One region of the Bradyrhizobium sp. Rc2d genome, then DNA from elsewhere that is predicted to be linked to it. Evidence: predicted binding sites of a transcription regulator. Region 1 holds the regulator's gene; each other region holds the start of a gene.
The links. Region 1 encodes LexA, which represses DNA repair genes until DNA is damaged. Its sites were predicted from a motif close to TGTTCNNNNTGTGTTCNG; they were not measured.
Positions count from the first base shown of each region.

Region 2: BLV07_RS44775 (PA0069 family radical SAM protein) is a predicted target of LexA. The motif match lies at 1,378-1,395, and genes of this name have one in related genera.
Region 3: ruvC (crossover junction endodeoxyribonuclease RuvC) is a predicted target of LexA. The motif match lies at 800-817, and genes of this name have one in related genera.
Region 4: dinB (DNA polymerase IV) is a predicted target of LexA. The motif match lies at 1,173-1,190, and genes of this name have one in related genera.

Region 1 is NZ_FNCU01000008.1:96,294-98,493, forward strand. It holds gene BLV07_RS13065 (molybdopterin molybdotransferase MoeA) at 1-682, shown strand, start outside; gene lexA (transcriptional repressor LexA) at 859-1,560, shown strand; gene BLV07_RS13080 (hypothetical protein) at 2,139-2,200, shown strand, end outside.
Region 2 is NZ_FNCU01000087.1:13,264-15,463, reverse strand. It holds gene BLV07_RS44780 (phosphoketolase family protein) at 1-1,206, opposite strand, end outside; gene BLV07_RS44775 (PA0069 family radical SAM protein) at 1,417-2,200, shown strand, end outside.
Region 3 is NZ_FNCU01000003.1:108,506-110,705, reverse strand. It holds gene ruvA (Holliday junction branch migration protein RuvA) at 1-245, opposite strand, end outside; gene ruvC (crossover junction endodeoxyribonuclease RuvC) at 242-769, opposite strand; gene BLV07_RS06665 (YebC/PmpR family DNA-binding transcriptional regulator) at 1,007-1,753, opposite strand; gene BLV07_RS06660 (methyl-accepting chemotaxis protein) at 1,977-2,200, shown strand, end outside.
Region 4 is NZ_FNCU01000089.1:6,289-8,488, reverse strand. It holds gene BLV07_RS44935 (exonuclease domain-containing protein) at 1-1,100, opposite strand, end outside; gene dinB (DNA polymerase IV) at 1,235-2,200, shown strand, end outside.

The DNA of each region.
Region 1 (2,200 bases):
GATCCTCGCCACCGGCGACGAACTGGTGATGCCGGGCACCACGCCCGGCCGCGGCCAGATCGTCTATTCCAACGGCTATGCCCTGCACGCGCTCGCCCGCAGCGAGGGGGCCGACACCAGCGACCTCGGCATTGCCGCCGACACGCTGGAGGCCACCACCGCCGGCATCCGCCGCGCCCGCGAGAGCGGCGCCGACATCCTGGTCACGACCGGCGGTGCATCGGTCGGCGACCACGATCTGGTCCAGCAGGCGCTGAGGGACGAAGGTGTCTCGATGGCGTTCTGGAAGATTGCGATGCGCCCGGGCAAGCCAATGATGCATGGGCGGCTCGGTGCGATGCGCGTGATCGGCCTGCCGGGTAATCCCGTGTCGTCCTATGTGTGCGCCTTCCTGTTCATGGTGCCGCTGATTCGCGCCTTGTCGGGCCGGTCCGTGATTCATCACCGCCATGAGCGCGCCGTGCTCGGCCGCGATGTGGGCGCAAACGATATGCGCGCGGATTATCTTCGTGCACGTCTGGAACAGCGCGACGACGGCACGCTGGTGGCCGTTCCCGTCGATCACCAGGATTCCTCGCTGCTTGCGAATCTCGCTGCGGCGCAGGCACTTCTCGTGCGCGCACCGTTCGCGCCGAAAGCCGGAGCCGGCTCGCCTTGCGAGGTGCTGCGCCTGCCCGTCTGAGCGCACCACCACACGTGTTCCGCGAACTTTGTCGCGTTCACGGTAAATTAAGCAGTTGCGGAACACATATCGAACATATAGTGTCCGTTCATGATTTGTTTCGAGGATGTAGCGGTTCGCCGCTCCAATTCAGCGTCTCGGAATCGAACGACATCAACCGGGGGACTTTGGTCGAGATGTTAACGCGCAAACAATACGAGCTTCTGCGGTTCATCAGCGAACGTCTGAAGGAAAGCGGCGTGCCGCCCTCCTTCGACGAGATGAAGGATGCGCTCGACCTGCGCTCGAAATCGGGCATCCATCGCCTGATCACCGCGCTGGAGGAGCGCGGCTTCATCCGCCGCCTGCCCAACCGCGCTCGCGCCATCGAGGTGATCAAGCTGCCTGAGCTCCAGGCCGCCGCCGGCAACCGCCGCGGCTTCACGCCAAGCGTCATCGAGGGCAATCTCGGCAAGGTGCGCGCGAGCTCCAGTCCGCCCGCCGACGAGGGCGAGCGTCCCGTTGCGGTGCCCGTGATGGGTCGCATCGCAGCCGGTACGCCGATCGAAGCGTTGCAGACCCGCAGTCACACCATCAGCGTGCCGCCCGACATGCTCGGCTCGGGCGAACACTATGCGCTCGAAGTGCGCGGCGATTCGATGGTCGAGGCCGGCATCCTCGACGGCGACATGGCGCTGATCCAGCGCAACGAGAGCGCCGATACCGGCGACATCGTGGTGGCGCTGATCGACGACGAGGAAGCGACGCTCAAGCGCTTCCGCCGCCGCGGCGCCTCGATCGCGCTCGAACCCGCCAACGCCGCCTACGAGGTGCGCATCCTGCCGCCGAACCGGGTGAAGATTCAGGGCAAGCTGATCGGACTGTACCGCAAGTACTGAGACGACCCAGCGGTCATTCGATACCAATGATTCCGATTGGAGCGGACGGATTGTCCGCTCCAGCTGAATAGTCTTTCTGATCTTGGGCAGATTATCTGGCCCCTCTCCCAGCGCTATGTCCTCAACATGCCGCCCGAAGCACTCATCGCTTTGCGGCTCAAGAGATCGAGGAGACAACGATGCGCAGGATCGTTTTGAGCGCGTTCGCCAGTATGCTGATCGCTGCATCGGCAGCGCAAGCATTCGCAGCACAATCGCAGCACCATCCCCGCAAGTCGGCGCACGCAACAACGACCGAGCAATTCCGTAGCGCCCGAAATGCCGTCGCGCGACAGCCACAGCCGAGTTGGCCATATTCCGGATGGTCGGCGCCCGCAGGCCGCTGACGCTCGCATCCGCCAAATGCACTAAAGCGAACTTTGTTCCTATCGGATTCGGGAAAGATAATGTGATCGCATCCTGCTGACGCCAGCCGCAGATTCGCCCACAACCAAGCAGAACGTTACGTGCTTCCACTCTGATAGAGGCTTGCGCCTCCGAAAGAGGCGCGGGTTGCTATCTTCGAATAGGAGCACCCGATGTGTGACTACAGTCTGCATGCCGTTGCATCGCGCCCCGCCGAAGTCGGCGAGACGATCGT
Region 2 (2,200 bases), on a different contig from region 1:
GAGCTCGCGTGTGGCTTCCGCCACGCCGCCGCCGGGCTGCGGCACATCGACCGCGAAGCCGCGGAAATCCGGCAGCTTCAGCTCCTTCTTCAACAGACCGCCATTGGCATGCGGATTGGCGCCCATCCGCCGCTGGCCTTCGGGCGCCAGCGCCTGAAGCTCGGGAATGAACGCGCCGCCGGCGTCGAACAACTTGTCCGGCTCATAGCTGCGCATCCAGTCCTCGAGCAGCTTCAGATGCGCCGGGTTCTCGCGGCAGCTCGCAACGGGGACCTGATGCGCGCGCCAAAAACCTTCGACCTTCTTGCCGTCGACCTCCTTCGGGCCGGTCCAGCCCTTGGGGCTGCGCAGCACGATCATCGGCCAGCGCGGTCGCTCGACGTTTCTGCGCCCGTCGCGCGCGTGCTGCTGGATCGAGCGGATGCTGGCGAGCGCGACGTCGAGCGCATCCGCCATGGCCTGGTGCATCAATTTGGGATCGTCGCCTTCGACGAACAGCGGCTCGTGGCCGAGCCCGCGGAAGAGATCGCGGATCTCGTCGTCCCGCATCCGCCCGAGCACGGTCGGGTTGGCGATCTTGTAGCCGTTGAGATGCAGGATCGGCAGCACCGCGCCGTCATGGGCAGGGTTGAGGAACTTGTTGGAGTGCCAGGACGCCGCGAGCGGGCCGGTTTCGGCCTCGCCGTCGCCGACGACGCAGGCGACGATGAGGTCGGGATTGTCGAATGCGGCGCCATAGGCGTGCACCAGCGCATAGCCGAGCTCGCCGCCCTCGTGGATCGAGCCCGGCGTTTCCGGCGCCGCATGGCTCGGAATGCCCCCGGGGAAGGAGAACTGCCTGAACAGCTTGCGCAATCCGTCCGCATCCCGGGCGATGTCGGGATAGACCTCGCTGTAGCTGCCTTCCAGGTAGGTGTTGGCGACCATGCCCGGGCCGCCATGGCCGGGGCCGCAGACGTAGATCACGTTGAGGTCAAGCGCACGGATGACGCGATTGAGATGGGCATAGATGAAGTTCAAACCGGGCGTCGTGCCCCAATGGCCGAGCAGGCGCGGCTTGATGTGCTCGGGCCGCAGCGGCTCGCGTAGCAGCGGATTGTCGAGGAGATAGATTTGCCCGACGGAGAGATAGTTGGCGGCACGCCAGTAGCGATCGAGGAGATCGAGTTCGCTGCTCGCCGCGCGCAATTGTCGTTGACTTGTCATGTTCTTGCCGACCTTCACCCAGCGATCGTCACCAACATTGTTCCGGCGCGATTGATCCCTTCGCCATGAAACGGGATCGCCGCGGCGCCGGTGTTGCGTGAGGTCAAGGGTAAGCGCCCGAAGTTTGGGCAGCGCTACTGTGCATGGGGCTGTTTTCGCGTTTTTTGTTCTTGTTCTTGATTTGTTCCGTTCAGATGCTATGTTGGCTTCATGAGTCGAGCATCTTCTCGTGCCCTCAAGCACCCGCCGGTCACGGCGCCCTCCGAGCCGGCGGGTGCGCCTTCTGAGTTTCCTGCCGATTTTCCCGAGCTTGGCGTCGCCATCGACCGTGCGCGCCGGCGAGGGCGGGGCGCCCAGTCCAATGCCAGCGGCCGCTATGAGGCCGAGGCGCGCGTCGCTTTCGACGATGGCTGGCAGAGCCTGGAGGAGCTGCCGCCGTTCAAGACCACGGTCGCCGTCGACACCTCGCGCAAAGTGATCACCCGCAACGACTCCCCCGACATCGGCTTCGACCGCTCGATCAATCCCTATCGCGGCTGCGAGCACGGCTGCGTCTATTGCTTCGCGCGGCCGACCCATGCGTATCTCGGCCTGTCGCCGGGGCTCGACTTCGAATCGAAGCTGTTCGTGAAGCCCGAGGCGCCGGCGCTGCTGGAGAAGGAGCTCGCAACAAGCGGCTACGAGCCGCGGATGATTGCGATCGGCACCAACACCGATCCCTATCAGCCGATCGAGCGCGAGCGAAAGATCATGCGCGGCATCCTCGAGGTGCTGGAGCGCACCGGGCATCCGGTCGGCATCGTCACCAAGTCGGCGCTGGTGGTGCGAGACATCGACATTCTCGCGCGGATGGCCAAGCGCAATCTCGCCAAGGTCGCGATCTCGGTGACGTCACTCGATCCGAAGCTCGCGCGCACCATGGAGCCGCGCGCCTCGACGCCGCCGAAGCGGCTGGAGGCGCTGAAGCAGCTCTCCGACGCCGGTATTCCCACCA
Region 3 (2,200 bases), on a different contig from region 1:
CCGACGCCCTGCACGGTCTGCAACAACCGGAACCATTCGCGCTCCTGATCGGTGCGGAAGCCGAATAGTTTGATCTGATCCTCGCGGACATAGGTCTCGATCGACAGCACGGCCGCTTCGCCCGGCGACGGCAGATGCTGCAAGGTGCGCGACGAGCAGTGCACCTGATAGCCAACGCCGCCGACGTCGAGGATGACGAAATCCTCGCCGTAGGAATCGATCAGGCCCTTGAGCTTGCCAATCATATCCCCACCACCTTCAGCCTGAGCGCGGTGCTCTGGCGGTGATGGGCGTGGGTGATGGCGATGGCGAGTGCGTCGGCGGCGTCTGCCGACGGCGGCTCGGCTTTGGGCAGCAAAATCTTGAGCATCATCGCGATCTGTTGCTTGTCGGCGTGACCGGCGCCGACCACCGTCTTCTTGACCTGGTTCGGCGCATATTCGGCGACACTGATGCCGAACATCGCGGGCGCCAGCATGGCAACGCCGCGGGCCTGGCCGAGCTTCAGCGTCGCGACGCCGTCCTTATTCACAAAAGTCTGCTCGACCGCGGCCTCCATCGGCTTGTGATCGGACAGAACGGAAGCGAGCCCCTCATGAATCGCGAGCAGACGGCTCGACAGCGGCAAATCGTCCGGCGGTTCCACCGAACCGCAGGCGACGTAGATCAAGCGATTGCCCTCAGCCTCGATCACGCCCCAGCCGGTGCGGCGCAGGCCGGGGTCGATGCCGATGATGCGAACGGGGCCACGAATCGGAAGCGCAGTCATGGGCCAGTGATAGCGGCTGGCCGGACTGAGGGAAACAGAAACAGAACGGAAGTAACAGGGGAAGTGGGGTGTGGTGATGGTCGGAAGGTGCCCGCCCTGCATTCCGTCGTCATACCCCGCGAAAGCGGGGTATCCAGTACGCCGCAGCTTCTCCGTATCCTTCGAACGTCTCTGGAATACTGGGTCGCCCGGTCAAGCCGGGCGACGACAGCGGAGCACGGGGCAGACGAACGGCCCCTACCCACCCATCTTCGCCATAAGCGCGTCCGACACCTCGAAATTGGCGTAGACGTTCTGGACGTCGTCGTGCTCGTTCAGCAGGTCCATCAGCTTCAAGAGCTTCTCGCCGGTCTCATCGTCGACCGCGACCGTGTTCTGCGGCTTCCAGATCAGCGCTGCCTTGCGCGGCTCGCCGAACTTGGCTTCCAGCGCCTTGGCGACGTCGCGGTAGCCTTCGGTCGAGGCGTAGATCTCGTGGCCGCTCTCGCTCGAGATCACGTCGTCGGCGCCGGCCTCGATCGCGGCGTCCAGCACGGCGTCGTCGGAGGCGACGCTGCGGTCGTATTCGATGATGCCGGTGCGGTCGAACATGAACGAGACCGAGCCGGTTTCGCCGAGATTGCCGCCGGACTTGGTGAAGAAGGAGCGGATGTCGGAAGCGGCGCGGTTGCGGTTGTCGGTCAGCGCCTCGACGATGACGGCGACGCCACCGGGGCCGTAGCCCTCGTAGCGGATTTCGTCATAGTTCTCGCCGTCGCTGCCGAGCGCCTTCTTGATGGCGCGCTCGATATTGTCCTTCGGCATGTTCTCCTGGCGCGCGGCGATCACGGCGGCGCGCAGGCGCGGGTTCATGGCGGGGTCAGGGGTGCCGAGCTTGGCCGCGACGGTGATTTCCCGCGCCAGCTTGCCGAACAGCTTCGACTTCTGGGCATCCTGCCGCCCCTTGCGGTGCATGATGTTCTTGAATTGGGAATGTCCGGCCATGCGTGGTCTCTTGAATGGTCTTTGGAATCGTTCGCCGATGGGGTGGGAAGCGCGGCCTTATAGGCCGCCAACCCACCGGAATCAAAGGGCTCTGGTACTTTAAGGTAGCACTGTAGAGGTAGCCACCGTAATGGTCCGTGCCTAGAGGTCGGGCATTGTTAACCCTGATTTCATTTCGGCCTGCGAAAATAGCGTCCGCCCGTTCCCCGACAAGAGAGACGTGATGGCGTTCGGACTATTTCGGAAGCGTCTGCCGGAGATGGCTGCGCCCGCGGCAGCTCCGCAGCCGGTGGCCAATTTCGAGCCCGTCCCCGCCACGGACGGCGATTCCGCCAGGGAGATCCTGGAATTGCTGGAACTCGAGCTGGGCGCCATGATCCGCCAGCTCGAGCGCGCCGCCAATTCGGTGGCCGGCGGCGCCGAGGCGACCGCCGCAACCCTTGCCGC
Region 4 (2,200 bases), on a different contig from region 1:
TGCCCGCCCTGGCGCCGCAGCACGCCGGCGACCCCTGCCTCGGGATTGCCGCGATGCGTGTCGTCGACGACGATTGTCCGCCCCGACCGCAGCAGCTCTGTGCACAGACCGGTCCGCCGTCCGCCGAACTTGCGCGCGTAGAAATCCGTCGCGAAGAGATGCTCGTCGTCGCTTTCGGCATCGTCGATCATGTCCCGCAGCAGATTCTCGGCCGCCTTGTCGCCCTTCGCGTACAGCAACCGGACGAGGCGCTCGCGGCAATCCGCGGAGCCGCCGAAACGATAGAGCCGTTCGGCCAGATCCTTGTCGCCTTGCTTCTCGAAGAACTGCCCGACCTGGCACGCGGCGCGGGCCGCAAGGTCGGCGGCGTATTCGGTCGTCCGCGGGGGTCCGTCCAGAATCGCCGCGGCAGCCCTCTCGAATATTTCGGCGGAACGGACTTCGATGCGATCCAGCACCTGGCTGTAGTGAAAACACGCATGCGCTTCGTCGGCGTCGGCGAAGCGAGCGCTGAACGACGTCTCTCTGTTCGTGCGCAGAACACCGAGATCGCGCAGAGCGAAGTTCTTGAGGTCATCCGCCGTCTTGCCGAAATAGAGGTACAGCAGGAATTCGATCGGTCGCGTGTTGTCGAGCGCTATGAAGCCTCCGGCGCCGCAATGCCTTGCGGCAAGATCGAACGGAATCGCGGCGACGAAGAAGTCGGCCAGCGCCGGTTTCGACCATGAGGTGCGGACGTCGCGGCCAAACCCCGCGGCACGCGCGCCGTCGACAAGTGCGGTCTTCGGCAAGCAAAGGACGAAAGCGGTATAGTCCTCGGCGCGCAGCCCGCGCGCCTGGCCACACGCGATCAAGTCACACGCCGCGGCTTCGAGGTCGGTGATCTCGGGATACTTGAACAGCGCGCGATTGAAGATCGCCCCTCGCCGGTTGACCATCCGGATGAGCAGACACTGCGCGTCCTTCGTAAGGCCGCGAAAGCGGGCGGTAAACGAACGGTGCTCGTCGGTGAGGATCTCGCCATACGTCTTCTCCACGAAATGGAGCATTTCGACGAAGTGGTCGAGATAGTAGTAGACCGGCAACGTAGTAGGCTTCATTTGACGCGCGCCGTTTCCCATCGATTCTGGTCGACGAAGCTGTTCTCAACGACCAGCCAAGTACGGTTTTATCGTTCCTTTTTTGTTCTGACCGCGCTATTTGTCAAGGCGGAGCGAAGGACGGACCCGTAGAGATGGATGCACCGGCCGAAAGCCGACCCGACGCCGGCCATTCCCACCGCAAGATCATCCACATCGACATGGACGCCTTCTACGCGTCGGTCGAGCAGCGGGACAATCCGGATCTGCGAGGCAAGCCAGTCGCGGTCGGCGGCTCGGCGGAACGCGGCGTGGTAGCGGCGGCGAGCTATGAGGCCCGCAAGTTCGGAGTTCGCTCCGCGATGGCGTCCGTCACCGCCAAGAGGCAGTGTCCAGACCTGATTTTCGTAAAGCCGCGTTTCGAGGTCTACAAAGCGATAAGCCGGCAAATCCGCGACATCTTCGCGGAGCACACGCCGGTTATCGAACCGCTTTCTCTCGACGAAGCCTATCTAGACGTCACCGAAAATCTTCAGGGCATTCCCCTCGCCCGCGACGTCGCGCTGCGGATCCGCGAGAAGATCAAGGCCGAGACGGGCCTCAACGCTTCGGCCGGCATCAGCTACAACAAATTTCTGGCGAAGCTCGCTTCGGATCACAGGAAGCCGAACGGCCAGTACGTCATCTCTCCGGACATGGGCGCCGCGTTCGTGGAGTCGCTGCCAGTCGGCAAATTCCACGGCATCGGTCCGGCGACGAGCGCGAAGATGAATGGCCTCGGCATCTTCACCGGAATGGACATCCGCAACCAGACGCTCGAGTTCATGAATGCCAACTTCGGCAAGTCCGGCGCCTATTACTACTGGATCTCGCGCGGCATCGACGATCGCCCCGTCCGCGCCAACCGCATCCGCAAGTCCATCGGCGCCGAGAACACGTTCTTTGCGGACCTCACGACATTCGACGTGATGGCCGCCGAGCTCCGGCCACTGATCGACAAGGTCTGGCGTCACTGTGAGAGCACCGGCAACCGGGGACGGACCGTGACGCTCAAGGTCAAGTTCTTCGATTTCGAGATCATCACGCGGAGCCGATCGGTCCCGACGGTCGTGTCGAGCCGG